Regions from separate parts of the Paraburkholderia sp. SOS3 genome, predicted to be linked through region 2. Evidence: predicted binding sites of a transcription regulator. Region 2 holds the regulator's gene; each other region holds the start of a gene.

Region 1 (10,396 bases), 2.0 Mb from region 2:
TGGCTAGAAGCGCGCCTCGCGGCGCGCTCCAACATGCGCTTCGACTCGACGTCGAATTACATGTCCATGCCCATGCCGCCCATACCGCCGGGCATGCCGCCAGGCATCGGTGCGTCTTCCTTCGGCAGTTCGACCACGGCTGCGTCCGTCGTCAGCAGCAGGCCTGCGACCGACGCTGCGTTTTGCAGTGCCGTGCGCGTGACCTTCGTCGGGTCCACAACGCCTGCTTCGACCATATCGACGTACTCGCCCGTCGCTGCGTTGTAGCCGTAGTTGCCCTTGCCGCCGGCAACCGCTGCCACCACGACGCTTGCTTCTTCGCCGCCGTTCGTGACGATCTGGCGCAGCGGCTCTTCCATCGCGCGCAGCACGATCTTGATACCTGCGTCCTGATCGGCGTTGTCGCCCTTCACGCCGGCGATCGAAGCGCGAGCGCGGATCAGCGCGACGCCGCCACCGGCCACGATGCCCTCTTCAACGGCGGCGCGCGTAGCGTGCAGCGCGTCTTCGACACGTGCCTTCTTTTCCTTCATTTCGACTTCGGTCGCAGCGCCGACCTTGATCACTGCCACGCCGCCGGCCAGCTTCGCCACGCGTTCCTGCAGCTTTTCGCGGTCGTAGTCCGACGTCGCTTCTTCGATCTGCGTGCGCACCTGCTTCACGCGCGCTTCGATGCTTGCTGCTTCGCCAGCGCCGTCGATGATCGTCGTGTTTTCCTTGCCCACTTCGATGCGCTTCGCCTGGCCCAGTTCGGCCAGCGTAGCCTTCTCGAGCGACAGACCCGTTTCTTCGGCGATCACCTGGCCGCCGGTCAGGATCGCGATGTCTTCGAGCATGGCCTTGCGACGGTCGCCGAAGCCCGGCGCCTTGACGGCGACGGTCTTCAGAATGCCGCGGATGTTGTTGACGACGAGCGTAGCGAGCGCTTCGCCTTCGACGTCTTCAGCAATGATCAGCAGCGGACGGCCAGCCTTCGCGACTTGCTCGAGCACCGGCAGCAGATCGCGGATGTTCGAGACTTTCTTGTCGTGCAGCAGCACGAACGGGTTCTCGAGAACGGCGACTTGCTTGTCCGGGTTGTTGATGAAGTACGGCGACAGGTAGCCGCGGTCGAACTGCATACCTTCGACGACGTCGAGTTCGTCTTGCAGCGACTTGCCGTCTTCGACGGTGATGACGCCTTCCTTGCCGACCTTGTCCATCGCTTCAGCGATGCGATCGCCGATCGACGAATCGCTGTTCGCCGAGATCGCGCCAACTTGTGCGATTTCCTTGTTCGTCGTGCAGGGCTTGCTGATCTTGCGCAGCTCTTCGATTGCTGCTGCCACTGCCTTGTCGATGCCGCGCTTCAGGTCCATCGGGTTCATGCCCGATGCGACGTACTTCATACCTTCGCGGACGATCGATTGTGCGAGCACGGTAGCCGTGGTGGTACCGTCGCCGGCGTTGTCGCTGGTCTTGGAAGCGACTTCCTTGACCATTTGCGCGCCCATGTTCTGGAGCTTGTCTTTGAGCTCGATTTCCTTCGCGACCGAGACACCGTCCTTCGTGACGGTCGGGCCGCCGAAGCTGCGCTCGAGCACGACGTTGCGGCCCTTCGGACCCAGCGTAACCTTCACTGCGTTGGCGAGAATGTTCACGCCCTCGACCATCTTCGCACGGGCGGAATCGCCGAATACGACGTCTTTAGCTGCCATCTTCTAACTCCTTGAATGCTTTTGAATGAACTGGGAACGTTGAACTTACTTGTTCACCACAGCCATGATGTCTTCTTCGCGCATCACGAGCAGTTCCTGGCCGTCGACCTTGACGGTCTGGCCAGCGTACTTGCCGAACAGGACGCGATCGCCCACCTTCACGTCGAGCTGGATCAGGCCGCCCTTGTCGTCACGCTTGCCCGGGCCGACTGCCAGAATTTCGCCTTGATCGGGCTTTTCCGCTGCGGCGTCGGGGATCACGATGCCCGAAGCGGTCTTGGTTTCCTGGTCAAGACGCTTGACGATCACGCGATCATGCAAAGGACGAAGGTTCATACATACTCCTCTCTTGGTTGAGACTGAAGAACGCTTAGGACAAACCCGGCCGGAGAGCCCGGCCGGAGAAATTGTTAGCACTCAAGTGCGACGAGTGCTAATTATATGGAGGGGCAGTGACAAATTCAAGAAGGGGGATGACGCTTTATGTCGAGGCTCAATTAACCTTGAATTTTGTTTTCATAGTTTTGAGCTTCATGCGATCTCAGGCGTCTATCGACGCGAAAAACTCCCGACGAATCAATAACATGGCGGATTTCCACCAGAACGCGGGCCCCACTGGCAAATGGCATCGCCTCGCGATTCGCACGCCGATACCGCAGTGATGCTGCGCAACACCTGCGTATGAGGGGAAACCCGCATTCAGTCCCGAGCAACAACCCGGCCGAACAACCCCGCCAATTCCTGGCTCACCCCACGCCCAGCACCGCTTTCGGCTCAAGATAAGCCTCGAGCCCCGCCACGCCCAACTCCCGCCCGAGTCCGGACTGCTTGAAGCCACCGAACGGCACATCGAAATCGTAGTGAAGTCCATTGATCAACACACGCCCCGCATCAATACGCGCAGCGACGTCCTGCGCGCGTTTATCCTGCGCGGACATCACATACGCCTGCAATCCATACGGCGTGTCGTTAGCAATGGCGATCGCATCTTCAACGTCGCGATACGGAATGATCGACAGCACCGGCCCGAAAATTTCCTCCCGCGCGATCGTCATATCGTTGCGCACGTCGCTGAACACCGTAGGTTTGACGAACCAGCCCGACGACATCCCCGCGGGGCGCCCCTCGCCTCCCGTCAACAGCCGCGCGCCCTCTTCCAGACCCAGACGGATATAGCGCTGCACCCGCTGCCACTGCTTCTCGCTCACCATCGGCCCGATTCTCGTGTCCGCAGCGCGCGGCTCGCCCGGCTTGAATTGCCCGACCGCCTCGATCACCCGTTTCTCGAACTCGGCAAGCCGACGCTCGTCGATCAGTATCCGCGACCCTGCATTGCATGCCTGACCGCCGTTCGTAAAGCCCGCCTGCACCGCGACCGGCGCCGCCGTGGCGAGATCCGCGTCGTCGAGAATAATGAACGGCGACTTACCGCCCAACTCGAGCGTCGTACGTTTGAGCGTTTCGGCACCTGTCCGCAAAATGCGCTTGCCGACCGCCGTCGAACCGGTAAATGAAATCTTCGCGACATCGGGATGCGCGCTGAGCGTCTCGCCTACCACGTCGCCACGACCTGTCACGATATTGACCACGCCCGCCGGCAAACCGGCGTCATGCAAAGCCTCGGTCATGACGCGCGTCTGCGTCGCACTCATTTCGCTAGGCTTGAGCACCGCCGTGCAGCCGGCCGCCAAGGCAACCGAAAGCTTGCCGGCAATGAATATCGCATTGGCGTTCCACGGCGTGATCAGCGCGGCCACGCCGACAGGCTGCATCACGACCTCACTGCTGCCAACGCGCCGCTTGAAATCGTATTCGCGCAAGACCTTCAAGGCCTGCTCGAACATCGTCGCAGCGCCCTTCGCGTGAAAGCGCGCGGACATCGCCGGCGCGCCGAACTCCAGCATCGAGGCTTCGGTCAGTTCGTCCTCTTTTGCCTGAATCGCTTTCAGAATACGTTGCAGCATGTCGAGCCGTTCGCTCTTGCTGGTCCGCGAAAACGATACGAGCGCGCGCTTCGCGGCCGCGACTGCGCGATTGGCATCGTGCTCGTCCGCGAGACGAACGCGTCCTATGACCTGCTCCGTTGCCGGGTTGAACAGGTCGAACATTTCGCTTCCGTGCGGCACGACGAACGATCCGTCCACGTAAATGTGCTCGATGATCTGCATGAGAGGTCTCCGATGATGTGATGGGAAGCAGATCAGGCAACGCTGCCTGCTATCCGTCGTCAAAATCTGACGATCATTCGGAGCAACGCTTCACGTGCCGCATTATTCCGCGTCGATTCAGGATTGATGCGCATGGCCAGTTGCCGGACGCACTGTGCGGAATGGCAGTCATGACTGTCGCGGTTTGCTGCAACGTCCAGAACGTGCCTGGGCGTAGGCGCACGCGCGCGCTCGACGTGCGCACGCAGACACAACCTGTATGCGCAGGGCCGGGTCTGCATGGCGCGCAAAAACGTTGCGCAAGGTATGACATCCAGCACTGGCGGACGATGCACGGGACTGGCGGGTCCTTCCGTTCTTATGCTTTTTGACCCATCACCGGCTGAAGTAGTTACGAAAGGTCACCGCCGCAATCACCGCCACGCACGGAATCAGCAGTAACGCCCCCCACGGCAGTTCGTTGCGCTCGATCGCAACATACCAATAGAGCCCACCAAAGCCGAGCACGAGTACGCCAATGCCGACCAGCCACGTGATGGCGGCCAGCACCGCTTGCGACGGCTTGCGCGCATTTTTCGAATGTTCAGGAGTAGCAGGCATGTGTGTGGTCGTTATTCGTTCAGATTGTCCGCATGCCGCCGGACTCATCCGGCACTGCGCCTGCGGACCCCTATAGCGTAGCCCAAGATGCTGACACGTCGCTACCGCGCTGCTGACAACGCGCCCCCATCTTCGATCTTCGCCCCCTCGCACTTCGCTTTTTCCGAACCGCGGCTTCCGCGTTTGCAGGTTTATCCGGCTGCACGCATCCCCGACACTGAGCGCTCCCATCACCGCGGATCCGATCCGCAAAAGGAGTCGAGACATGCGCACCTATCCTCGTAACAGCCCCGAAGCCGCAGCCCGTATCGTCGCGCTGGCGCTGACCGCCGACGGACACGTCTGCAGTTCCGAAGACCGCGCGCTCGACCGGCTCAACGTATCTCGCGAACTGGGCCTCGCGCCGGGCCAGTTCCCCGGCATCGTGCAAGCGCTGTGCGAAGACCGCATGCTCGCGCCCGCCTCGTGGGCCGACGCGGCCGACGATCTCGACGCCGATCTGCTAACCACGCTGATGGCCGAGATCGACGACCCGATGCTGCGCCGCAAGGTGCTGCGCCTGTGCCTGGCAGTCGCCGTCGCCGACGACTATCTCGCCGACGGCGAGATCGCGCTGCTCGCCGCGATGCTCGAAGCGTGGCGCCCGCACCGCACGGCGATCGCAATGTAATGCCGGGCGAACGCCGGGGTTAAAGCCTGCCCAAAACCGGGCCAAAACCGAGCGACAACCAAGCGACAGCGCATGGGCCGCCCGTCTGCCTGCCCATCGCGCACAACCGCCGACGCCAGCGCGCGCGGGCGACCTGTCCGCCCCGCGCCGCCCTATCCCCGCGGCGCGGCCAGCACCTGCAATGCAAGCGGATGATGCTGGCCGCGCCGCGAACGGATCGCGTGAATTTCCTCGGCGACTCCGTCCGCGCGGCCCAGCCACCGCAGCCCGCGCATCATCGACAGATCCTCCGCGCCGAGTTCCGCCAGCGGAAACACCCCGAGCCCGCGCGCCGCGAACACTGCCATCAGCGCGCTATCCTCGAATTCGCCGACGATCTTCGGCCGGATGTCCCCGGCCTCGAACCAGCGGTCGAGCCGCGCGCGCAGCGCCCCGTGCCCGGTCGGCAGCAGCACCGGCAGTTCCGCGAGCGAAGCGGGAAAGTGGTCTTTGGCGGCCTTTTTGACGAGCGCGGCCGGCCCGTACCAGTCGACCGCCGATTCAGCGACGCGCTCGCTGAACACACGCAGATCGCTGTTGTGCGGCGCCGGCTGGCACGCGAGCACGAGATCGAGCCGGTGCTGCGCAAGCTCCGTGAGCAACTGCCCGTGCTCGCCCTCGTGGCACAACAGCCGCAGCGACGGCGTATCGAGCACCGGCGCAAGCAGCGCATGCGCGGCAAGCTTCGAAATGCCATCCGACAGACCGACCGCGAGCCGCGCGGCCGGCTCGCTGGCCGCCTCGCGTACTTCTTCGACGAGCGTCGCGCCGAGATGAAAAATCTGTTCCGCGCGCCCGAATGCGGCCTGCCCCGCTTCGGTCATCGTTATGCCGCGCCCGGCCGGCTTCAGCAACTGGCGGCCCATCGACTTCTCGAGCTCGCGCACCTGCGCGCTGATGGTCTGCACGGCCATGTCGAGATGCTCGGCCGCGCGCGCGAAGCCGCCCTCCTTCACCACGACCCAAAAATAATACAGATGGCGAAAGTTAAGCATTCGGGCCTCGCTTCGGAAAAACCGATGTGGAACTGCGATTATGTCTGATTTCGCCGAAGCACAAAGCAGCCCAGAATAACGGTTAGCGCATCACGCAGTTTCCGGTTTTATCCGATCAATTTTCGATTACCAGACGAACCGACCGCCATGGACTACCTGCTCGTTCTAGCCGCCGACCCCGCCGTATGGGCAGCGCTCGTCACGCTCGTCGTGATGGAAGTCGTGCTCGGCATCGACAACCTGATCTTCATTTCGATTCTGAGCAACAAGCTCCCCGCGGCGCAACGCGAACGCACGCGGCGCATCGGTATCCTGCTCGCGCTCGTCATGCGGCTCGGTTTGCTCGCAACGGTCGCGTGGATCGCGCGTCTCACACAGCCCGCGTTCGAACTGTTCGGTCACGGCTTTTCGTGGCGCGACGTGATCCTGATCGCCGGCGGCCTGTTTCTCGTCTGGAAAGCGACCCGCGAAATGCACCAGCACGTGGCGCACGACGGCGCGAACGACGGCGCCGCAAGCGCGCTCGGCACGCTGACCGCGTGGGCAGCGATCAGCCAGATCCTGGTGCTCGATCTCGTGTTTTCGGTCGACAGCATCATCACCGCGGTCGGCATGACCGAACACGTGCCGATCATGTTTATCGCGGTGATCGCCGCCGTCACCGCCATGCTGTTCGCCGCCGGACCGCTGTCGCGCTTTATCGAACGCAACCCGACCGTCGTCATGCTCGCGCTCGCGTTCCTGCTCGTCATCGGCATGGCGCTGATCGCCGAAGGTTTCGGCACGCATGTGCCGAAGGGCTACATCTACGCGGCGATGGCTTTCTCCGCGTTCGTCGAAGGACTGAACATCCTCGCGCGCCGCACAAGAACACGCAGCGCGGCCCGCGCCGGGGAAACCGCCAGCCGAGGTGAGGAAATTACGAAGTCAAACCTCGGTTAAGCCAGATTTTTTCTCGACGTGCAGCGCGGTAGATTGAACCCATCGCCAGCGCTGCACGAAGCGGACGCAAAGCAGACGCCAGGCAGCGCGAACGAAACGCAAAGGAGCACATCATGAAATGCCCAGTTTGCAAGACGCCGGATTTGCTGATGACCGAACGCCAGTCGATCGAAATCGACTACTGCCCGAACTGCCGGGGCGTATGGCTCGATCGAGGCGAACTCGACAAACTCGTTGCGCAAGTCGGCGCCCAGGCTGGCGACGCGACGCCGGTACGCACCGACGATCGGCAGCACCCCGACCGGGACCACCACCGCGCGCGCCCGCACTACGACAACGAGCGCCGCTACGACGACCGGCATCGCGACGAGTATCGACACGACAACCGATACGGACACAGCGGATACCGGAAGAAACGCTCGCTATTCGACATGTTCGACTTCGACTGAGCTTTCAATTCAACTTCACTGAGCGACTTCACTGAGCGACTTCACTGAGCGACTTCACTGAGCGACGTCGACCGAGCGACGTCGACTGAGCAACGTCGACGCAAGAGACAGGCCCTCAGGCTCTGGCCGCCAGGCCCTCGGATAGGCTAGAGCTATTTGGCCGGCGTATGCCGGCCTTTTTTTTCGCCCGCTTTTTCCCGCCTCTCATCGATCCCTATTCCGTGCATTTAGAGAACTTCAGTGCGCGGAAGAAAGTCCCATCTATTTTCGACGGACAGAATGCGTGGCGCGCAAAATCGTGCGGGCAGCTGCGCTCGCACGGGATCTTCCCGCCGCGCCAATCATTCAAGAGGAGCAGATTGTGAAATTCCCGGTCAAGAAGCTGTTCGCATCCCGTACGCTCGTCGCCAGCGTGGCGATTGCGGCGTCCGTCATCAGCGCGGCGGCGCTCGCACAAAGCGCGCAAACCGATGCGCAGCCGACCCGCGCAAGCATCCGCAAAGCCAACCACCGCCTCGAACACAATGTGCGCGTCGCAATCACGCGTGCGAAGATTCCCGCGGCCGATATCCGGATCGTCGCGCGCAGCGGCAAGGTCACGCTCGACGGCACGGTCCCCAGCGACGATATGGTGCAGCCCGCCGGCGAAGCCGCAGGCAAGGTGGCAGGCGTCACGTCGGTGCAAAACCTGCTGACGATGCGCCAAGCCGGACACTGAACGCGCGCGCCGCGTCGAATCGCGTTCGCAGCGCGTACCGGCCGATGCGCCTGCGTGGTTTGCGGACTGAACATTAAACTTCGCGCCCATTGGCGGCATCGCGCCGCCGCTTCAGTATCCTGAGTCCCGATCTGAATCCGGCGCACCGGGCGCGGCATCATGCCGCGCGCCGGTGCGTTCTTCATGCACTCGAGGACTCGTATGCGCGCAAAGCTCAACGGCACACAACTCTACTTCGATATCGACGGCGCCGGTCAGCGCGCATCGGGCGGCCATCTGGTCGACAAACCAACGCTGATCGCGCTGCATGGCGGCCTCGGCTTCGATCACGCATACCTGCGTGACGGACTCGGCCCGCTGCGCCACGACGCTCAGGTGATCTACGTCGATTTGCGCGGCCAGGGAAGGTCCGGGCGGCCCGCACTCGCATCGTGCACGCTCGAGCAGATGGCCGACGACATCGCCGCGCTGTGCGACATGCTCGACATCGAGCGCGCGTTTATCTTCGGCCATTCGGCCGGCGGTTTCGTCGCGATGCACGCTGCCTTGCGTCACCCGTCGCTCGTGCAAGGGCTGATTCTGTGCGGCACGTCGCCGGCCATGGCGCCGCTGCCCGACAATGAAGGCGATCCGGCGCCGACGCTCGCGTCGCGCGGCAGCCGCGAAGCGCTCGAGGTCATGGCGCGCATCGCGGGCGGCGACATCACCGCGCAGACCATGAACGACTTCGTCAGGATCGTCGGGCCGCTGCACACGACGCCGGCCCGCCCCGAAATCTTCCCGCGCATCTTCGCCGCGTCGACCACGACGATCGAAATGATCCGGCATTTCATGCAATCGATCGCGCCGACCTACGACCTGCGCCCGATGCTCGAACGCATCGCGGCACCGACGCTTGCCATTGTCGGCCGCCATGACTGGGTGTGCCCGCCGCGCGCGAGCCGTGCGATTGCGCGCGGCATACCGGGCGCTCGGCTCGTCGAATTCAACGATTCGGGCCACTTTCTTTTCTCCGAAGAGCCCGAAAAATTTCGCGAGCTGGCAATTGGATTCATGACGGCGCATGCGACTCAGGCATAAGCACGCGCCCCCGAGCCCACTGAGCGACGGCGCTGTACAAGCCGCTGAACAAGCAGTTCAGCGCGAAGCAACCGGCTTCGCCATCTCCGTCGTTGCGCTCCAGCCGAGCGCCGCGTAAAGATCGCGGCCCGCCTCGGTCGCATGAAGAATCGCGTACTGCACGCCGCGTTTCGCGAATTCCGCCTCGGCCAGCTGCATCAGATCGCGAGCGAGCCCGCGTCTGCGATACGCGGGCTCGACATACACGTTCAGCACATAACCGCGCCGGTCCGATACGGGATGAGACGGATGCGGCGGCCAGTCGATCAGCATCAGGCCGATACCCGCAACCGGGTCGCCCGCGTCGCAAAGCAGATAACCGAAATACGTGCGGTCTGACAGACGCGGTCGCAGCCACTCGCGAAAATGCGCGGTCATCGTTTGCAACACGGCTTCGTCGCGGCCCGCCTCGCGAAACATCTGCTCGCGGTGACGGCAAACGAGTTCGAGATCCGCTTCGTCAAGCGCACGCACGTCCATTCGCTGGCTTCCCCAGTATCGAGTGATTCAAGGCTTCAGAATATTCACGATTCGCGCCGCGTCGCGCTTTCGATCCATTGCTCCGCGAGCAGATGCGCATGCGGCGTGAGCGCGGCGACGTCGCGCGCGCTCTTCGCCCTGTCGTTTTGCGGCCAGGCGGCATTGCACCGCCGGCTTCGATTTTGCCGAAGTCTAGCATCGGAAATGCCAGATTGTGGGTGCGCGACGTCGCCGTTGGGATGCATCCATGCGATGCCTGATCACGGGCCGGCCGGCCTTCGCGACGTGAGCATAAGCAGATCATGATGTCCGTCCTGCCCGATACGATCGGCTCGCTTGCCATGCTTGTCAGTGTTGCGATGCATCTCGCGCGGATGCGTCACAGGCCCCACCGCGACTAGCGAACGCAGTAACCGGTTTTCAAGTTTTGCCTCATTGCGCCGATATACGTGTTTAACGCGGTCTGCGGCGGTTGAAACGTCGCGAACTTTCGCGCTGCTTTCGCGAACGGCTTCGGCG
Region 2 (10,396 bases):
TCGGCGTGGTCGGCATGGGCAAGCTCGGCGGGCGCGAGCTGAACGTGTCGTCGGACATCGATCTGATCTTCGTCTGCGAAGACGATGGCGAGACCGCCGGCGGCCAGCGCGCCGCGATCACGACCCAGGAGTATTTCACACGGCTCGGCAAGCGGTTGATCGGTGCGCTCGCCGAAGTGACGAGCGATGGCTACGTGTTTCGCGTCGACATGCGGTTGCGGCCGAACGGCGATGCGGGGCCGCTCGTCTGCAGCCTCGGCATGCTCGAGGAATATTTCTATGTGCAGGGGCGCGAGTGGGAACGCTATGCATGGATCAAGGGGCGGCTCGTGTCCGAGCAGGGCAGCGCCGAGGCGCGGCGCCTGTCGAAGCTGCTCGAGGCGATTGTCATGCCGTTTGTCTATCGCCGTTATCTGGATTTCGGCGTGATCGGCGCGATTCGCGCGTTGCATCTGCAGATCCGTCAGGAGGCGCAGCGCCGCGCGTCGATGCGGCCGGACAAGGCCGACGACATCAAGCTCGGACGCGGCGGCATACGCGAGATCGAGTTCAGCGCGCAGGTGTTTCAACTGATCCGCGGTGGCCAGGACGCGGGCTTCCGGATCCGGCCGACGCTCGCGGTGCTGCGCCACGCGACGGCGCGCGGGTTGATCGCGGCGCCGGTCTGCGAAGCGCTGAGCGATGCTTACCGCTTTCTGCGCAAGCTCGAACACCGCCTGCAGTATCGCAACGATGCGCAGACGCACGCGATGCCCGTCGATGACGACGAACGCGCGGGTCTCGCGCAGTCGATGGGTTTCGCCGACTACGCCGCATTGATGGCGACGCTCGACTCGCACCGCGAGCGCGTCGAGCAGCAGTTCGATCAGATCTTTGCCGACAAGGCGAACGGCGAAGGCGGCCGCACCGCCGACGACGGCGGCGCGGCCGCCTGGGTGTGGAGCAGCGCGCTCGCCGACGAAAGCGCTGGCGATACGCTTACCGCAGGGCTCGTCGAACTCGGTATTGCGGAGCCCGCCGAACTGCTGGCCCGAATGCGTGCAGTGTGGCAGTCGTCGCGTTATGCGGGACTGCCCGAGCGAAGCCGCGAGCGCTTCGACAGCGTCGCGCAGCGCACGCTCGAAGCGGCGCGCAAGCTCGAGCCGCCGCAGCGGCGCGGCGACACGGTCGCGCGCGTGTTCGATCTGCTCGAAGCGGTGAGCCGGCGCGGCGCGTATCTCGCGCTCCTGACCGAGTATCCGCAGGCCTTGCATCGTGTGCTGTCGGTGCTCGGTGCATCGCGCTGGGCGGCCGGCTATCTGATTCGCCATCCGCAGCTGCTCGATGAACTGCTCGACGACGAAGCGATGGCGAGCCCATTCGACTGGGCCGAATTCAAGCGCACGCTGCGCTTGCGGCTTGCGGCGGCCGACGGCGTCGAGCAGCAGATGGATCTGCTGCGGCACGCGCATCAGGCCGAGGTGTTCCGCATTCTGCTGATCGATCTGGCCGGCAAGCTCAGCGTCGAGCATGTGAGCGACCGCCTGTCCGAGCTCGCCGACGCGGTGCTCGACGTGACCATCGAAGCGGTCTGGAATCAGCTCGCGAAACGCCATCGCGATGTGCCGCGCTTTTCGATCATCGCGTACGGCAAGCTTGGCGGCAAAGAGCTTGGCTATGCGTCGGATCTCGACCTGATCTTTTTGTACGACGATCCGGCCGACGTTGCGCCCGACGTCTACGCGACATTCGCGCGCCGGTTGATCTCATGGCTTACGACCGCGACCGGCGCCGGCACGCTGTTCGACATCGATCTGCGCTTGCGGCCGAACGGCGAGTCGGGGCTGCTCGTGACCGATCTCGATGCGTTTCGCCGTTATCAGCTGCGCGAAGGCGATGCGGCGAATACCGCATGGGTCTGGGAGCATCAGGCGCTGACGCGCGCGCGTTATTGCGCGGGCGACACGCAGATCGGCGCGCGCTTCGAGGCGATCCGCGAACAGGTGCTGACGATGCCGCGCGAAGCGGCGCCGCTGATGAAGGAAATCGTCGAAATGCGCGAGCGCGTCGAGGCCGGCCATCCGAATCGCACGCCGCTTTTCGACCTGAAGCACGATCGCGGCGGGATGGTCGATATCGAGTTCACGGTTCAGTACTGGGTGCTGCTGCACGCGGCGCGCGATCCGGAGCTGATCCGCAATACCGGCAATATCGCGCTGCTGCGCGAGGTGTCGCGCTTTGGGCTCATGAGCGGCGACGAAGCGGAAACGGTCGGCGCGGCGTACCGCCGGTATCGGAAGCTTCAGCACCAGTTGCGGCTCGACGGGATGGAGAAGGCGCGCGTCGAGCCGCAGACGGTGAGGGCGGAGCGCGATGCCGTGTTGCAGCTCTGGAAACGCGTATTCGGGTAGCGCCGCTCCCCCCGCCTGTGACGATCGGGCTCAGGCGGTCAGCATTTCCTTCGCATGCTTGCGTGTCGTGGCGGTGATCTCGAGGCCGCCGAGCATGCGCGCCACCTCCTCGATCCGGCTTGCCTTGTCGAGCGGCGTGACGGTGCTGAGCGTCGCACTCCTGCTGCCCTTGCCGTTTTTGCCGTTTGTGCTCTTCGCGACCTGGAAGTGATGGTCGCCACGCGCGGCGACTTGCGGCAAGTGCGTCACGCACAACACCTGTCGGTCGCGGCCCAATTGATGCAGCAGCCGCCCGACCACTTCCGCGACGCCGCCGCCGATGCCGGTATCGACTTCGTCGAAGATCAGCGTCGGCGTCGGGCTCGCCGCGCTCGCGATCACCGCGAGCGCGAGACTGATACGCGCAAGCTCGCCGCCGGAAGCGACTTTCGCGAGCGGCCGCAGCGGCACGCCCGCATGGCCGGCCACGCGGAACTCGATCTGCTCGAGGCCATGCGCGCCGCCTTCCGGCAACGCGACCAGCGCCACTTCGAAGCTGCCGCCCGCCATCGATAGCTCCTGCATGCCGGTGGTCACCGCCGAGCCGAGCGCTTTCGCCGCTTTTCCGCGTGCTTTCGACAACTGCTTCGCTTCGGCGAGGTAGGCGTCTTTCGCCTTGCTCTCGGCGGCGCGCAGGCTGTCGAGGTCGGCGGCCGCGTCGAGCGCGTCGAGCTGCGCGCGGCGCGCCTGATGTTCTTCGGGCAACGATTCGGGTTGCAGCCTGAATTTGCGCGCCGCCGAATGCAATGCGTCGAGGCGCTTTTCGACTTCCGCGAGCCGGTCGGGGTCGAGTTCGAGCCGCTGCGCATAGTGGGACAGCGAGTACGACGCTTCCTGCAACTGGATCTCGGCCGGTTCGAGTGCGGCGAGAACGTCGTTGAGCGCCGGGTCGATGTCGGCCAGATCGCGCAGCTTCGAGATGATCGCGCCGAGGTGCGTGATCATCGCGTCGTCCGATTCGGACAATGCGCCGAGTGCGCCCTGCACGCCGTCGATCAGGTTGGCCGAATGCGACAGGCGCCGGTGTTCGCTGTTCACTTCTTCCCATTCGCCGGGCTGCGGTGCGAGCTTGTCGAGTTCGGCGAGCTGCCAGGCGAGCCGTTCGCGTTCGAGCTGCAGTTCGCGGTCGCGCGACTGCGCGTGCTCGACCGCTTGCGCTGCTTCGCGCCAGCTGCGCCAGCTGCGCGATACGGCAGCGGCCATGTCGCCGAGTCCCGCGTGCGTGTCGAACAGCTCGCGCTGCGCGTCGGGGCGCATCAGCAATTGATGCGCATGCTGGCCGTGGATGTCGACGAGCATTTCGCCGACTTCGCGCAACTGCGCGAGCGTCGCCACGGTGCCGTTGATGAACGCGCGCGAGCGGCCGTTCGCGTCGATCACGCGGCGCAGCAGGACGGTGCCGTCCTGCGTTCCGCCGTCTTCGGCCTGAGCGGCGAATGCCTGCTCGTCGAGCCACTGGTCGACGAGCGCGTGCGTGTCGAATTCCGCGGTGATGTCGGCGCGTGTCTCGCCGGTGCGCACGACGCTCGCGTCGGCGCGCGCGCCGAGCGCCAGCGCGAGCGCGTCGATCAGAATCGACTTGCCGGCGCCGGTTTCACCGGAGAAGACCGTAAAGCCGCTGTCGAATTCGAGGTCGAGTGCGGCGACGATGACGAAATCGCGAATCGAGAGGTGGCGAAGCATGGAGTCGGCTTGTTCGTGGTGTCCGGCAGCGTGCGGGTTCGGTTTGGGGATGCGGGCGGGTGGCTTCGGTTCGTGCGGCGTGGCCGGCTTCAGTGGTCCGGCATGCTGGCCGGATTGCTACTCTTCTTCATCGTTCTCATGTGACGGATATTCGTTCCAGTGCAGCTTCTTGCGCAGCGTCGCGTAATAGCTGTATCCGACCGGGTGCAGAAACGGCACCATATGGCGCGAGCGCCGCACCTCGATCGTGTCGCTCAGTTCGAGCGATGTGAACGACTGCATGTCGAAATTCACGTTGACGTCGCGGCCCGACACGATCTGAATGCTGACATTCGAATGGTCCGGCAGCACGATCGGGCGGTTCGACAGCGCATGCGGCGCGATCGGCACGAGTACGATGCCGTCGAGCTGCGGATGCAGGATCGGCCCGTTCGTCGAAAGCGCATAGGCGGTCGAACCGGTCGGCGTGGCGACGATGAGGCCGTCCGAGCGCTGGTTGTACATGAAGCGGCCGTCCACCGAGACGCGCAGTTCCACCATGCCCGATACGCCGCTGCGGTTCACGACCACGTCATTGAACGCGAGCGCATGGTAGAGCGGCTCTCCCGCGCGCATGATGCGTGCCTCGAGCAGCGTGCGCTCCTCGCGCTCGAAACTGCCGCCGAGCATCTGCACGACGATCTTCTGCATGTCCGAGATCGGGATGTCGGTAATGAAGCCGAGGCGGCCGTGGTTGATGCCGATCAACGGTGTCTTGTACGGTGCGAGCTGGCGGCCGATGCCGAGCATCGTGCCGTCGCCGCCCAGCACGACCGCGACGTCGGCACGCGCGCCGATTTCCGCGGGCCGCAGCGCCGGATAGCCGGTGATGCCGATCTCCTCTGCGGTCTGCGCCTCGAATACGACGTCGAACCCGCGCCTGGCGATGCAGGACGCGAGTTGCATCAGCGGCTCGCCGATGCCGGGCGTCTGGGGGCGCCCGACGAGCGCAACGGTCTTGAACTGGCTGGTAACTTGCATGCCGGCATTACACCATAGCTGCGGGCCGAAAAGAACCGTCGCCCCGCGCCGGAAGAGCCGTCGTGGCGGGCCGAGGGGGTTGTCGTTGCTGGCGCCGGCGCGCGGCAGCGCCGCTGTCTTGCGTGTAGCCGATTATCGTTAGAATGGTGAAGCGCTGATGACAACGGCCGGCGCTTGTCCTCGCAGGCGCGCGAGCGGCGGCCTTCGCGGTGCGCAACGCACGGCGCGGCGGCGCAATGCGTTGCGGGGTGCGTGTTGCAGGTACGCTTAACGCTCGCGGCAGCGTCGTCATTGAGCTAAAATTTTTCGCCATGTTAGATCCTCGCGCACAAACCCTCCTCAAAACGCTGATCGAGCGGTATATCGCCGAAGGTCAGCCGGTAGGCTCGCGCACGTTGTCGCGGTTCTCCGGGCTCGAGCTGAGCCCGGCCACCATCCGCAACGTGATGTCCGACCTCGAGGAGCTCGGTCTCGTGATCAGCCCGCATACGTCGGCTGGACGCATTCCGACACCGCGCGGTTACCGGCTTTTCGTCGACACGATGCTGACCGTCGAGTCGGTTGCCGACGAAGAGGCTGTGACACGGGCTGTCAAAAAGACGCTGCAGCCCGACACGCTGCAGGCCGGCGAGCCGCAAAAAATCGTCGCGGCCGCGGCGAGCGTGCTGTCCAACCTTTCCCAGTTCGCCGGCGTCGTGCTGACGCCGCGGCGCAGCCATGTATTCAAGCAGATCGAATTCATGCGTTTGTCCGACAAGCGCATCCTGCTCATCATCGTGACGCCTGAAGGCGACGTGCAGAACCGCATGATGGCGACGCAGCGCGACTATTCGCCGGCCGAACTCATCGAAGCCTCGAACTACATCAACGCGCATTTCGCCGGGCTGTCGTTCGACGAAGTGCGCCGCCGGCTGCGCGAAGAGATCGACCAGCTGCGCGGCGACATGACGACGCTGATGCATGCCGCCGTCACGGCGAGCACCGACGAAACCGATACGGGCGAAACCGTATTGATTTCGGGTGAACGCAAACTGCTCGAAGTGGCCGACCTTTCGTCGGACATGGCGCGGCTGCGCAAGCTGTTCGATGTGTTCGACCAAAAAACGAGCCTCCTTCAGTTGCTCGACGTATCGAGCCACGCGCAAGGCGTGCAGATTTTCATCGGCGGAGAGTCGAATCTCGTGCCGATCGAGGAAATGAGCGTCGTGACTGCGCCGTACGAAGTGAACGGCACGATCGTCGGTACGCTCGGCGTAATCGGGCCGACCCGCATGGCATATAACCGTGTGATCCCGATTGTCGATATCACTGCGCGCCTGCTTTCGTTGACGTTGAGCCAGCAGTAGAGCAGCAGGCGCGTGGCTGTGCGGCGTGCCGCACATTTCCATGCATGTGCCTGCCTTCATGATGCTGCGTTGTGCGGTGCCTGCCAATCTGCCGAATGGCTAGCTTTCGGTCATGAAACGCGCCGCTATAATGGCCTTCACCTGAAACACTTGCCGTTCGCCCCGCAGCCCTTTGCCTTTAATCCGTTATCTATGCACTTCGATCTCGAGCGGCCTCTGCAGTCTGCTGTCGCACACCGCGTCGCGGTCCTGCTGATCAACCTTGGCACGCCCGATGCGCCGACCACGGGCGCGGTGCGGCGCTATCTCGCTCAGTTCCTGTCCGATCCGCGCGTGGTCGAGATTCCGGCGGCGCTGTGGCAAATCATTCTCCGCACGGTGATTCTGCCGTTTCGCAGCCCGGCATCGGCGAAGAAGTATGCAGCGGTATGGATGCCCGAAGGGTCGCCGCTCAGGGTCTACACCGAGAAACAGGTGGAAGGCCTGCGCCAGTTGCTGCACGCGAACGACTACGCGGTGATCGTCGACTATGCGATGCGCTACGGCACGCCCGACATCCCGGCCATGCTGAATCAGCTGAAGCTGGCTGGCGCCGAGCGGGTGCTGCTGATGCCGATGTATCCGCAGTACTCGTCGTCGACTACCGCCACCGCGTTCGACGCCGCGTTCGGCGCGTTGAAACGGATGCGCAATCAGCTCGAGATCCGCACGGTGCGCCACTACGCCGATCATCCCGCGTATATCGCCGCGCTGGCCGCGCAAGTGAAGCATTACTGGCATGCGCACGGACGTCCGGATTTCGCGTCGGGGGACAAGCTGGTGTTGAGTTTTCACGGCGTGCCCAAACGTACGCTGGACCTTGGCGACCCGTACCACGAGCAATGTCAGCAAACGGCGTCGCTGCTCATGCATGCGCTGGAACTGACGCCGGTCGAGTGCCGGGTCACGTTTCAGTCGCGCTTCGGCAAGGCTGAATGGCTTCAGCCTTATACCGCTCCGACGGCCAAAGAACTCGGTGCGGCCGGGGTGCGTCGTATCGATGTGTTTTGCCCTGGATTTACCGCCGACTGCCTCGAGACGATCGAGGAGATCGGCATGGAAGTGCGCGACGAATTCGTGCATGCGGGCGGCAAGGAGTTTCACCGCATTGCCTGCCTGAATGCCTCGCCCGCCTGGATCGCCGCGCTTGGCGAAATTGTCGCGCAGCATTTGCAGGGATGGCCGGTGCAGGAGAGTGCGCGGCAAGCAGCGGTGGCGTCGTAAGCGAAGTCTGCTGGCGCTGGCACTGGCGTCGTGCAGCGGGCATGCTGTCTGCGCCCGTCATCGGGTAACGTGCTTCTGCTCCGGCACACGCGACACGTCAAAACGCATGAGGCGTTCGAACGACAGATAGATGAACTACAAGATTTCGACTGAACCCGGCGCGCGATTGCGCATCGATAAATGGTTGTGGGCGGCGCGCTTCTTCAAGACGCGTTCGCTCGCGGCGGACGCGGTCGAGAAGGGCCGGGTGCGCATCGGCGGTGCGAGCGTCAAACCCTCGAAGGACGTGCGCGTGGGCGATCTCGTTGAAATCGAAATCGAGCGGATCGTCTGGCAGGTGCAGGTGTTGGGCGTGTGCGAGGTGCGCGGGCCGGCCCCGGTCGCTCAGTCGCTTTACGCAGAAACGGACGAAGGCCGGACGAAGCGGCAGGCGGAACTCGAACGGCGCAAGCACTTTCGGGAGCCGACGGCCGCGTTGCACGGCCGGCCGACGAAGCGCGACCGGCGCGTTATCGACAAATTTTCAGGTGGGGATTGAACAGCGACTCCATCGTTGCGTGCACACCGCCGTATTCTGTGGTGTGGTCGTTGACGGCGCCGGACATGCAGATGGTCGTGGTTCCCGCGATGAGCACCAAGGCGACCACCGATATTGCGAAGGTCAGTTTCACGGTACTCCCCCAGGAGATGCCAAACGGGAAACAGGCGGTTCACGGTGGTATGCGATACGTCAGATTAGGGTAAACATGCCTTTTCCGACGTTCTCAACGAGTTTAGGTCACTCGCGGATTGCGCTCAATCTCAATATGATGACGGACGAGTCACGGTTGTAACGGCGAGTTTCTGCGATCGTTTTTTGCCCCGCTGCGGTGCAAAAAGGGCTGCAGAGCCGCTTGAAACCGGCCGTGTGCAACCTCATCTTGGGTGCTGTCGAGCCGCTATGTGTGTTGTGAATTTGCAACGCTTTGCGCGCATGGGAACCGCCTGGTCAAAGCGGACCACGCGCGCGAAGCGCGAGCGACATGCAGGCCGTTTTAATAGTTTTAATTCTTTATCGACTTTCAGCGACATGGAAAACACGCAAGAGAAACCGACGAGCCAGAATCCCACGCCCGCCGACGACGTCGCGCGCCAGGCCGCCAATGCCGCGGGGCAGCAGCCCGCAGGCGCAGCCAGTGCGGCCGATACGCAGGCTTCGAGCGCGGAAGCCGCACTCGCCGAAGCGCAGGCGAAGGTTGCCGAGTTGCAGGAAAGCTTCCTGCGCGCGAAGGCCGAGACCGAAAACGTGCGTCGCCGTGCGCAGGAAGACGTCTCGAAGGCGCACAAATTCGCGATCGAAAATTTCGCCGAGCACCTGCTGCCGGTCATCGATAGCCTCGAAGCTGCCGTCGCACACTCGTCGGACGACCTCGCGAAGGTGCGTGAAGGCGTCGAACTGACGTTGCGCCAGCTGACCGGGGCGCTAGAAAAAGGACGCGTCGTCGCAATCAATCCGATCGGCGAGAAGTTCGACCCGCATCGCCATCAGGCCATCTCGATGGTGCCGGCCGAGCAGGAAGCGAATACGGTCGTCGCCGTGCTGCAGAAGGGCTACGTGATTAACGACCGGGTGCTGCGCCCGGCGCTTGTCACGGTCGCGGCGCCGAAATAAGCGCGGCGCATTCCGTCCGGCATTCGGCGCGGGGTTTGACGCGGCGTTTGGTGTGTAACGCATTCGAAGTTTCTTGCATTTCGGTTTATGGCCCGTATCTCTGTCGATCCATCCGCCTTCGCCGCTTTCGGTATGCAGGAACTGACCGCCGATACGTTCGACGCCGGCCTTCAGTCGGCCGGTGACGAACTGGCGGTTGTGTTTTTCTGGGGCTTCGATTGCTTCAACTGCGAGATCGCCAAGAAGGCGATGCTCGCGAAGCCTGACGAGATCCGCGCGCTCGGGCTGCGCTGGTTTCACAGCAATGTGTACGAGCATCGCGAGTTGGGCCGCCGGTTCCTGCTCCATGGGGTGCCCACGTGGTTTTTCTTCCATCGGGGCAAGCGTCTGGGCCGGGCGACCGGCTGGCACGGCATCGCCCAGTTCGAAGCCGCCGTGGCGGCTGCTCGTGAGAAAATCCGCGCCGCCGAACAGGCCAACCTCGAAGGCGACAGCAGAGGCAACGGCGCGGCCGCGGCGATTGGAAAAAATTAAAGACCGCATCGTATTCAGGGTCTTGAAAACGCCGCCAGCGCACTTATGTTGGGTGCAGGTATGAATTGAGGGGCGGGACGACCGGTAGAGAACGGCGTTCCCGCAGCGATCAAAGTCAGGAGATTAGTAAAAATGGGCAAGATTATCGGTATCGACCTCGGCACCACGAACTCGTGCGTGGCGCTGATGGAAGGCAATCAGGTCAAGGTGATCGAGAACTCGGAAGGCGCTCGTACGACGCCGTCGATCATCGCGTACATGGACGACAACGAAGTGCTCGTCGGCGCGCCTGCGAAACGCCAGTCGGTTACCAACCCGAAGAACACGCTGTTCGCGGTCAAGCGTCTGATCGGTCGCCGCTTCGAAGAGAAGGAAGTCCAGAAGGACATCGGCCTGATGCCGTACAAGATCGTCAAGGCTGAAAACGGCGATGCATGGGTCGAGGCGCACGGCCAGAAGCTCGCGCCGCC
Region 3 (10,396 bases), 1.1 Mb from region 2:
GGCGCGCACTTCATCGCTGGTATCGCCCTGTTTCAGTTTCTGCAACGCTTCGTACGCGATCATGCCGTTGCGGATGCGCACTTCGTGACGCGCCATCAGCTCTTTCAGGCCGACCACGGGCTCGTCGAGCGAACGCGTCGCGATCAGGCCGAGCGCATACGGGATACGGATCGCGTAGTCGGTTCGCTCTTCCTTTTGATTCGGGATGCCGATGATCGTAAACGGCGCGGGCGCCGGCGACGTCTCCCATTCCGATTCGATCGCCGCAAGCTTGACCTGCTGCACTTCGCCCGTGCGATAGCCGGATTCGTCGCCGAGCACGATCACGCAAAGCGTAGACGCGAGGCCGAAGCCGGCGGCGATCGCAAACGAGCGCAACGCAAATTCCGTATCGCGGCGCTTGAGCAGATACCACGACGACACGCCGAGCACGAACATCGAAGCGGTCACATAGCCGGCCGACACCGTATGCACGAACTTCACCTGCGCAACCGGATTGAACACGACGTCGAACAGGTTCACGAGCTCCATGCGCATCGTTTCATAGTTGAATTCGGCGCCGACCGGGTTGTTCATCCAGCCGTTCGCCACGAGAATCCACAGCGCCGACAGGTTCGAGCCGAGCGCGACGAGAAACGTGATGATCAGATGCTGGACCCGCGACAGCCGGTTCCAGCCGAAGAAGAAGAGCCCCACGAACGTCGATTCGAGGAAGAAGGCCATCAGTCCTTCGACGGCAAGCGGCACGCCGAAAATGTCGCCGACGTAATGCGAGTAGTACGACCAGTTCGTGCCGAACTGGAATTCGAGCGTGAGACCGGTGGTGACGCCCATTGCGAAGTTGATGCCGAAGAGCTTGCCCCAGAACTGGGTCATATCCTTGTAGATCTGTTTGCCGGTCATCACGTAGACCGACTCCATGATCACAAGCAGCCACGACAGCCCGAGCGTGAGCGGTACAAACAGAAAATGGTAGAGCGCCGTAACGGCGAACTGAAGACGCGAAAGATCGACGACTTCGCTAACGGGCATGGTGATCACCTTCGGACGGATTCGATGCGGGCACCGACAGTAGTGCCTGTGCGACTTGTTCAGGCGGCAGCGACATGTGCTGCGCCTGCGGATGGTTGAAAAATGCAAACTTGAGCGCGAACAGCAATGCAAACTTGATGGCGAGGACGATCGCGATATCGCGTGCGAAGGTCGGGCCGCGCGCCCAGCCTGCGATGCGCGTCCATGTCCACGATGCGGCTCGCATTGGGTTCCTGAGATTCAGCGTGATGGTCATGATCGGTTGACAACGACGTCACCCGGCCGCCTGCGCGTCGACGCGTGGCGCTTGCCGGATGCATAACGATTCTAGGAGCGCGTTTGCCGTCGCGCGTGGAATGCGCTGCGGCATGAAGTCGCGAAGGCATCCTTACGATAGAAGTATTGCGATCCGGATTGCGCCAGGTCAAGGAAACGCAACGTGCGCAACGTCGAGGATGCGGATGTGATGCGAGCGGAGACAAAAAAGCCCCGCCGGTCGTTCGAGGGCGGGGCTTTCCGAGTGCGCTAACGAATGTTCGGGCGAACCTTCGTTGTTGCGGGTAGGTGTGTGCCGGGGCCGAGCCCGGCATTCATGCGTTATGCGTATTCAGCGAGCGCACTGCGCATCTTCTTCATCGCACTTGCTTCGATCTGACGGATCCGTTCCGCCGATACGCCGAATTCATCCGCCAGTTCGTGCAGCGTCGAGCCGCCCGAGCCATCGTCTTCGACTTGCAGCCAGCGCGCTTCGATAATCCGGCGGCTGCGCGCGTCGAGCGACTCCAGCGCGGAAGCGATGCCGTCGCTGTGCAGCTTGTCGCGCTGGCGCTGGGCCAGCACCGCCGTCGGCTCGCTGTGCGAGTCCGCGAGGTAGGCGATCGGCGCGAACGACTCTTCGCCGTCCTCGATCTGTCCTTCCAGCGCGACATCGCCACCGGACAGACGCGTTTCCATCTCCGCGACTTCCTCGCGCTTCACGTTCAGCTCTTTCGCGAGGCCTTCGATTTCGTCCGGCGTGAACGCCTGCAAACCCTGCTTGTGGCTGCGCAGATTGAAGAACAGCTTGCGCTGCGCCTTCGTCGTGGCGACCTTCACCATACGCCAGTTGCGCAGGATGTATTCGTGGATCTCGGCCTTGATCCAGTGCATGGCGTACGAGACGAGACGTACGTTCTGCTCGGGATCGAAGCGCTTGACCGCCTTCATCAGACCGATGTTGCCTTCCTGAATCAGGTCCGCATGCGGCAGGCCATAGCCGAGGTAATTGCGTGCGATCGACACCACGAGCCGCAGGTGCGACAGAACGAGCCGCCGCGCGGACTCGAGATTGTTCTGCTCGCGGAACTCCGTCGCGAATTGCCGCTCTTCTGCCGGCGTCAGCATCGGAATCCGGTTCACGGCCTGGATGTAGGCGTCGATATTGCCCAGCTGCCCGGGCAGAAGAGAAGCGTGCGCGAGCGTCAGTGCACCTGCCGAGCCGGCCTTAGCCGACAACGGGCTGAGAGTATTCGGAAGGGTCATTGCGTTACTCACGTAGCGTACTCCTTTGGGTCAGACAAAACGCCGTGTTTTAAGCGGCGCCACCATGGATGTTAGCACTCAAGTCTACCGAGTGCTAACACTTAGAGGCCCTAGGGTCATCCAAGTTCCCGTTTTTCCTATTGAAACCTAATTCTCAATAGTATTGTACCCTGCCTGCGAAATTTGCCCTAGCAGGTTAGGATTCATCCGCACTGCGGTTGTGGACATATGAGGCGCATGATCCGTATGCAAACCGCAAAATCCCGTGGCGGCGGTGGGCGGCATATATAGGGAACGATACATGCTGCTGTCTCGATAATAAGTCGCTTTGCTCTTCATTCCACTTAAGGTTCAACCTGCCAAATTCAGGGCGCAAGATGAACGAAAACAAAGAGTTTTGGCGTGATCTGGTACTAAAAAGTGTTTGCGCAGCCACTTTTCTCGGTCTATCCGGAGCTGCGGCGGCTGATCAGTTTGGCGTTCAGATAGCGGGCGGCTGGGCCGATCGCCACACGAGCAAGGTCGACCTCGGTTTCGTGTGGGACCCCAACCTGACCTGGTGGCAAATGGGAGACTGGCATTTCTCGCTGGTCGGCGAGGCGCACGCGGCCTGGTGGAATACCGGCGAAGGCAACGTCAACAGGAACATCGGGGAATTCGGTGTCACGCCGGTCGTCCGATTCATCAAGACGAGCGGATGGATACGGCCGTACCTCGAAGCCGGTATCGGCGTTCGACTGCTTACCCACGCGCGGCAATCCACCAATTTCACGATGAGTTCCGCGTTCCAGTTCGCGGATATGGTGGGGGTTGGCTTCGGCCTCGGCGAGAAACAGCATTACCAGGTCGGCTATCGCTTTCAGCACCTGTCCAACGCGAGTATCAAAGAGCCCAATCCTGGTATAAATTTTCAGCAAATCTACGTGCAGTACAACTTCTGACAACCGCGGCCGCTTTCGGCTCCGTCGGTGAAGGGGGCGAATGCGATGGCCGCTAAAGTGATCGAGGCGATTCGCGGGCTCGAACGCGAGCGCTTTCGGGCGATGGTCGACGGCAATGGGCCGCAGCTCGACGCGTTGCTGTCGGATAGCGTGATCTACGTCCATACGAACGGCAAACGCGAGACGAAGCAGCAGTTCATCGACGCAATCACCGCGGGCCGCCGTCGCTATCGCCAGATCGAGATCCAGTCGCAGGACGTGCTGCCGGTCGGGCGCGAAACCTGTGTGGTCACCGGGCGCGCGTTGATCGAAATGGAAGCGAACAACGGCGCATTACTCTTTCCGATTGCTTACACCGCGATCCAGGCTCAGGAAGAAGGGCAGTGGCGGCTGATTGCCTGGCAGGCGACGCGCTGCGCGCTCGAGTGACGACGGGCGGGTGCTCCCGTTGCGGATGGCCGATTTCCTTGTTCACGCTGTCACTGCTGTTCCGGTCGCGTCTTATGGACGGACCATTTACGCGCGGCAATCCGATCGGAACTGCCCGCGTCGCGCTTTCTTCCCGCTTCATTCACGCTTCATTCACGCTTCCCGAGTGCACCTTGGTGCGCCGCCTGCCTGCTTCAGTCTCTCCCGACGCCCCGTCTTCGTTTCGTACGCGTGTCGACGCGACCTCAGGCCGCAACCCTGATCGGCTCGGGCGACAGCCACGCGGCGCAGCGGTTGATTGCGCTAACCACTGCATCGATGATCGCCGTCGCCTCGTCGTCGGCGATGCCGGCGCCGTGCCGAAGCGTATCGTCGTCGACGCGACAGCCTACGAAGACGGCGACCCGGCCATCGGTCGCGCGCACGGTTTCGCATGAGGTGACTTCGATGTGCCGTCCGGCCGCCGTGGCGATTTCGCCGGCGATATGTCGCGCGTAGGCGTCGTGCGTGCCGCCGGCGGCTGCCCGTGTTTCCGCCACGGTCGCTGCCGTTGCCGCGCCGATGCGAATCGCGCGGCCTTCCCAATGCACGCTCTGCGCATCGACACGCCGCGCAGGCCCGGCAACCTCGAGGTATTCGCGCGCGAAAAGTGCACAGATCGCTTCCGCGCTGACTTCGGCGCCCGACTGGTCCGCGACCGCCTGCACCGCATGGCTGAACTCGATCTGCACACGGCGCGGCGGCGCGAAGCCCATCGCGCGCTCGAGCAGATAGGTGGCCCCGCCTTTGCCCGACTGGCTGTTGACGCGAATCACCGCGTCGTAGCTGCGCCCGACGTCGGCCGGATCGATCGGCAGATACGGCACTTCCCACACCGCATCGGGCGCCTGCTGCGAAAAGCCCTTGCGGATCGCATCCTGGTGCGAGCCCGAGAAGGCGGTGTAGACGAGGTCGCCCGCGTACGGATGGCGCGGATGCACGGGAATCTGATTGCATCGCTCGACGACACGGCGCACGGCGTCGATATCGGAGAAATCGAGGCCCGGATCGATGCCCTGCGTATAAAGGTTCAGCGCGAGCGTGACGAGATCGACGTTGCCGGTGCGCTCGCCGTTGCCGAACAGGCACCCTTCGATGCGATCGGCGCCGGCCATCAGCGCGAGCTCCGCGGCCGCGACCGCGGTGCCGCGATCGTTATGCGGATGTACCGAAAGCACGATGCTGTCGCGGTAGCCGAGATTGCGGTCCATCCATTCGATCTGGTCCGCGTAGACATTCGGCGTGGCCGCTTCGACGGTGGCGGGCAGGTTCACGATCATCTTGTGCTCGCGCGTCGGCCGCCATGTCTGCGCGACCGCGTCGCACACTTCGCGCGCAAACGCGAGCTCGGTCATGCTGAAGGTTTCCGGCGAGTACTGATAGGTCCAGCGCGTATGCGGCCGCGCGTCGGCGTACTCGCGGATGAGCCGCGTGCCTTCGACGGCGAGCGCCTTCACCTGCTCCTTCGTCTGGTTGAACACGATCTTGCGGAACGACGGGCAGATCGCGTTGTACAGATGCACGATCGCGCGCGGCGCGCCTTCGAGCGCCTCGAAGGTGCGCGCGATCAGATCCTCGCGTGACTGCACGAGCACTTCGACCGTCACATCGTCGGGGATGCGCGACTCGTCGATCAGCTTGCGAATGAAATCGAAGTCGGTCTGCGATGCGGACGGAAATCCGACTTCGATTTCCTTGAAGCCGATCGCCACGAGCATCTCGAAGAATTCGAGCTTCTGCGCAATGCTCATCGGCTCGATCAGCGACTGGTTGCCGTCGCGCAGGTCGGTGCTCATCCAGATCGGCGCGTGCGCGATCGTGCGGCTCGGCCATTTGCGGCCGTTCAAACGGACAGCGGGGAAGGGACGGTATTTCTCGGCAGGGTTGCTCAACATGATGGGTAGCCTTGTTCGTTCAGTCGTATGCGATGGGGTGTCGCGTCCGGCGGCTGGCCGGGTGCGACGGATGCACGATCCGCGCGTGCGTGGTCGAAGCCGGCGCTAGCGGCAGCAACGAACGGGCGCGGACGAACAAGGACGTCGGGAACGCGATGGCGATGGTGACGCCGGCAACGTTCGACAACAGAGCGCATGCAGTGTGCATTTGACCCTCGCGACTCGTCCGAACGGTATTCGGGCGAGCACAGACGACTACAGGTTGTGAAGAACTACGGTGGGGATACAGCTGAAACTACAGGGAGGACCGCGGGAGCTATCGGACGGGAGTCCTGGGCAAACGCGGCGCTACGCCTTGCTTACGCTAGACGTAGCGATAGGGGCCGCGCTAGGCGACCGATGGTAATTCGGAGGGGGTTCAGGATTGAACGCATTGTGCGAATGTAAGCGAGCGGGCGCCCCGATGTCAACTGACGATTCAGCGACAAAGCGGCGCAACAGCAGCCGCACGAGCGCTGCGAGCACGCCCGCCGGGTCTCAATCTCGATCCGCCGCCTGCTTCGCGATGCCCGCGATCACGTCGATCTGACGCGCAATCGCGCTGGGCACCGGCGCGGCGCCGCGCAACACGTCTTCGATCCACGCGGCCGTGGTCGCCGCGTCGCGGGCTTCAGGCAGATCGACGACCGGCGCATCGGTCGACGAGCGCTCGGGTGCGACGAGCGTTTCGCACCGTCCGTCGTGCAGCCAGTGGATCTGGACCTGGCGACGCGTGTCGGCGACGGCCTCGCCTTCTGTGCCGCGTGCGAGCAATGCGCCGCCCGCGGCCACGTCCGGATGCGTGACGAACAGCTCCGTGAGGCTCTCGCGATACGGCGGATGCGTGTAGTTGACGAGCCGCAGCCCCGGCTGCGCGAATGGCTGCAGGATCTTCACGAGCGTATGCGTCGAGTTGCGCACGCCCATCCGGCGTCGCAGCGCAAGCAGTCGCGCGAGCTTCGGCGCGAGCGTCTCGATCGGCGCGAAGGCGACGCGGCGCGCGGCGAGCGCGTCCTCGATCTCGCTGTGCGTCTGGGCGGCGGCAACCTGCAGACGGGCGAAGATTTCGGCGCTCGTCACGCGGCCCGGGTCTTCGGTCACGCCGTGCACGAGCACCGGCACGCCCTCGCGCGCGAGCAGCAGCGCGAGCAGCGGCACGAGGTTCGGCTGCTTGCGCGCGCCGTTGTAGCTCGGAATCGAAACGGCGGACACGGCGTTGGCTGCATCTTGCGTCACGCGGATCGGCTCGAACGATGCATGCGCGGCCGCATGCATGGCGGCCAGTTCCTCGGCGGTCTCGCCTTTCAGGCGATAAGCGAGCAGCACGGCGCCGAGTTCGAGCTCGGGCACGCGGCCGTCGAGCATCGCGCTGTAGAGCGCCTGCGTATCTTCGGGTGCGAGCGCGCGGGCGCCATGCGGTCCGCGCCCGATCTCCTTGATAAAGCGGGCGCACGGAAAGGGGGACAACTCGGTAGCGGCGGAATCGTTCATCTGCGGATGGAGGTCTTGTAGTGACGGTGGGGCGCTTGCAGGTCGAGTATCGCATGACGCGTGGTTCGTCTCACGCGGACGAAGCCGACGCCGGGCATCGCCGCACGACCGGTTGCATCGCTCGCGGTCGCGCGCCGCAACGAGCCACGCCGCACGAGCCGTTTCGTCTGCAGAAAGCTCTGCGTCAAGCGTCGGATATATCAGCGCGTTAAACTCGCTGCTTTGTCGTTTTTATCGCCGCATGCGCGGCTTCATGAATATCGGAGAACGGAATGGGTTACGTCATTACGCCGGCGCCGATCGTCGGCGTGCCGGTGGTCGGGTCGGACGACCAGTTCGCGGTGCGTCGCATCTACTGCGTCGGCCGCAATTACGAGGCGCACGCGCGCGAGATGGGGCACGACCCGGATCGCGAACCGCCGTTCTTCTTCTGCAAGCCGGCCGATGCGGTGCTGTACGTCGCGCCCGGCGCAACCGGTGAAATGCCGTATCCGTCGCAGACCAGCAACCTGCATTTCGAAATGGAAATGGTCGCGGCGATCGGCAAGGCGGGCAAAGATATCTCCGTCGACAGCGCGCTCGATCACGTATACGGCTACGCGCTCGGCCTCGATATGACGCGCCGCGATCTGCAGGCCGAAGCGAAAAAGCTCGGCCGTCCGTGGGATACGGCCAAGGGCTTCGACTACTCGGCACCGATGGGGCCGATCCATCCGGCGTCGAAGGTCGGTCATATCGGCAAGGGCGCGATCTGGCTGTCGGTGAACGGCAACGAGAAGCAGCGCTCGGACGTGTCGCAACTGATCTGGTCGGTGGCTGAGACGATCGCCTATCTGTCGACGCTGTTCGAACTGCAGCCGGGCGACCTGATTTTCACGGGTACGCCGGAAGGGGTCGGCGCAGTCGTGAAGGGCGATCTGATGAAGGGTGGCGTCGACGGGCTCGGCGAGTTCAGCGTGCGCCTCGTTTGATAGCGCGGCGCATGGGCAGCGAAACCGCGACGTAGCAGCCGCGTTTCGCTGCAGGCAGGGAGGGGAGACATCAAATGAAGCTGTACAGCTACTTTCGCAGTTCCGCCGCGTACCGCGTGCGGATTGCGCTCAATCTGAAGAAGCTGCCGTACGAATATCTGCCGGTGCATCTGTTGCGCAACGGCGGCGAGCAGTTCGCCGGCGCGTACCGCGAACTCAATCACGACGCGGTCGTGCCGACGCTGATCGACAACGGCAACGTGCTGCAGCAGTCGATCGCGATCATCGAATATCTCGAGGAGACGCATCCGCAGCCGCCGCTGCTGCCGGGCTCGCCGGTCGAGCGTGCGTTCGTGCGCGGCGTTGCGCTGCAGGTTGCGTGCGAAATCCATCCGGTCAACAACCTGCGCGTGCTCAAGTATCTGAAGCGCACGGTCGGCGCGAACGACGACGTGAAGGACGCGTGGTATCGGCACTGGATCGCGTCGGGCTTTACGGCGCTCGAGGAACATCTGGTCGCGAGCCGCCGCACCGGTGCGTTCTGTTTCGGCGATGCGCCGACCGTTGCCGATGCGTGTCTGATTCCGCAGGTGTTCAACGCCGATCGCTTCAACGTCGATATGAGCGCGTTTCCGACCATTCGCCGGATTAACGATCACGCGATGCAATTGAGCGCGTTCGCGGACGCGGCGCCGGGTGCGCAACCCGACGCGGAGTGAACATCGGTTGGGAAGGCGGCGTTGGTGAGCCGCCGATCCGCCTAGCTGCCAAGCAGCGCGTCCGAGAATTCCTCTGCGCTGAACGGCTGCAGATCCTCGACCTTTTCGCCGATGCCGATGAAATACACGGGCACCGGCCGCTGCCGCGCAATCGCGGCGAGAATGCCGCCTTTCGCGGTGCCGTCGAGTTTGGTCACGATGAGGCCGGTAAGGCCGAGCGCGTCGTCGAATGCCTTGACCTGAGCGAGCGCGTTCTGGCCGGTATTCGCATCGATCACGAGCAGCACTTCGTGCGGCGCGCCGTCGAGTGCCTTGCCGATCACGCGTTTGACCTTGCGCAGTTCTTCCATCAGATGCAGCTGCGTCGGCAGACGCCCCGCAGTGTCGGCCATCAGCACGTCGATCTTGCGCGCGCGCGCCGCGCCCACCGCATCGAAAATGACCGCGGCCGGGTCGCCGCTTTCCTGTGAGACGACCGTCACGTTGTTGCGCTCGCCCCAGATTGCGAGCTGCTCGCGCGCGGCCGCGCGGAACGTGTCGCCGGCGGCGAGCAGCACCGATTGATCGAAGCGCTGCAGATGCTTCGCGAGTTTGCCGATGCTCGTGGTTTTGCCTGCGCCGTTGACGCCGGCGATCATCATCACGAGCGGCTGGGCGCGGCCGAGCATCAGCGATTTTTCGAGCGGTTTCAGCAGGCCGACCAGCAGCTCGCGCAACGCGGCCTTCACCTGTTGCGGGTCGGTGAGACGCTCGGCGCGCACCTTTTCGCGCAGCGTTTCGAGCAGATATTCGGTTGCGTCGACGCCTGCATCGGACATCAGCAGCGCGGTTTCGAGCTCTTCGTACAGTTCCTCGTCGATTTTCGCGCCGACGAAAATGCCCGTGATGCTCGAACTCGTCTTCGACAGGCCGCTCTTCAGGCGCGTAAGCCACGAGCGCTTCGCGGCCGGTTCGGGCGCGGGCGGCGGGACGATTTCGACGGTTTCGTAGGCGGTCGATGTGTCCGAGGATTCAGACACAACGGGCGCTTCAGGCGCGCGCGCCGTGGCAGCCGGCCCAATGGCAGGGCGCTCTGGTTCGCGGGCGACCGGAGGTGCCGGCTGGAACGGCGCTCGAGGTTGTGGCTGAGTTTGTGGATGCGCTTGCGGTTGCGCTTGCGGGCTCTGCGACGTCTGCGGCTGCGGCTGCGTTTGCGTGTGCTCGGGTTCCGTGCGCTGTGGCTCGGCCCGCGGCGGCGCGACGGGTTCGACCGACGCGGGTGCGAACGCTTGCGTGCCGGCAACAGGCGCCGGCGCGGCTTGCGGCGCAATAGGGCGCGC

The links. The regulator HrcA, encoded in region 2, represses chaperone genes, less so after heat shock. The targets are predictions, from matches to a motif close to TTAGCACTCNNNNNNNNNGAGTGCTAA.
Region 1: a site for HrcA is predicted at 2,108-2,134, ahead of groES (co-chaperone GroES). Genes of this name have one in related genera too.
Region 3: a site for HrcA is predicted at 2,625-2,651, ahead of rpoH (RNA polymerase sigma factor RpoH). Genes of this name have one in related genera too.

What each region holds. Positions count from the first base shown of each region.
Region 1 covers NZ_CP018811.1:1,486,026-1,496,421, reverse strand. Annotated here, with positions in the region: gene groL (chaperonin GroEL) at 57-1,697, opposite strand; gene groES (co-chaperone GroES) at 1,743-2,033, opposite strand; gene BTO02_RS06860 (aldehyde dehydrogenase family protein) at 2,444-3,865, opposite strand; gene BTO02_RS06855 (hypothetical protein) at 4,241-4,465, opposite strand; gene BTO02_RS06850 (hypothetical protein) at 4,731-5,135, shown strand; gene BTO02_RS06845 (LysR family transcriptional regulator) at 5,288-6,169, opposite strand; gene BTO02_RS06840 (TerC family protein) at 6,317-7,111, shown strand; gene BTO02_RS06835 (TFIIB-type zinc ribbon-containing protein) at 7,225-7,560, shown strand; gene BTO02_RS34725 (BON domain-containing protein) at 7,922-8,278, shown strand; gene BTO02_RS06825 (alpha/beta fold hydrolase) at 8,480-9,358, shown strand; gene BTO02_RS06820 (GNAT family N-acetyltransferase) at 9,416-9,877, opposite strand.
Region 2 covers NZ_CP018811.1:3,923,853-3,934,248, reverse strand. Annotated here, with positions in the region: gene glnE (bifunctional [glutamate--ammonia ligase]-adenylyl-L-tyrosine phosphorylase/[glutamate--ammonia-ligase] adenylyltransferase) at 1-2,390, shown strand, start outside; gene recN (DNA repair protein RecN) at 2,421-4,112, opposite strand; gene BTO02_RS17490 (NAD kinase) at 4,230-5,132, opposite strand; gene hrcA (heat-inducible transcriptional repressor HrcA) at 5,444-6,478, shown strand; gene hemH (ferrochelatase) at 6,671-7,741, shown strand; gene BTO02_RS17475 (RNA-binding S4 domain-containing protein) at 7,872-8,279, shown strand; gene grpE (nucleotide exchange factor GrpE) at 8,811-9,392, shown strand; gene BTO02_RS17465 (thioredoxin family protein) at 9,480-9,926, shown strand; gene dnaK (molecular chaperone DnaK) at 10,059-10,396, shown strand, end outside.
Region 3 covers NZ_CP018811.1:564,002-574,397, forward strand. Annotated here, with positions in the region: gene BTO02_RS02570 (cytochrome ubiquinol oxidase subunit I) at 1-1,032, opposite strand, end outside; gene cydP (cytochrome oxidase putative small subunit CydP) at 1,022-1,288, opposite strand; gene rpoH (RNA polymerase sigma factor RpoH) at 1,630-2,565, opposite strand; gene BTO02_RS02585 (acyloxyacyl hydrolase) at 2,931-3,494, shown strand; gene BTO02_RS02590 (nuclear transport factor 2 family protein) at 3,540-3,923, shown strand; gene leuA (2-isopropylmalate synthase) at 4,169-5,857, opposite strand; gene ybiB (DNA-binding protein YbiB) at 6,395-7,387, opposite strand; gene BTO02_RS02615 (fumarylacetoacetate hydrolase family protein) at 7,660-8,358, shown strand; gene maiA (maleylacetoacetate isomerase) at 8,433-9,077, shown strand; gene ftsY (signal recognition particle-docking protein FtsY) at 9,119-10,396, opposite strand, start outside.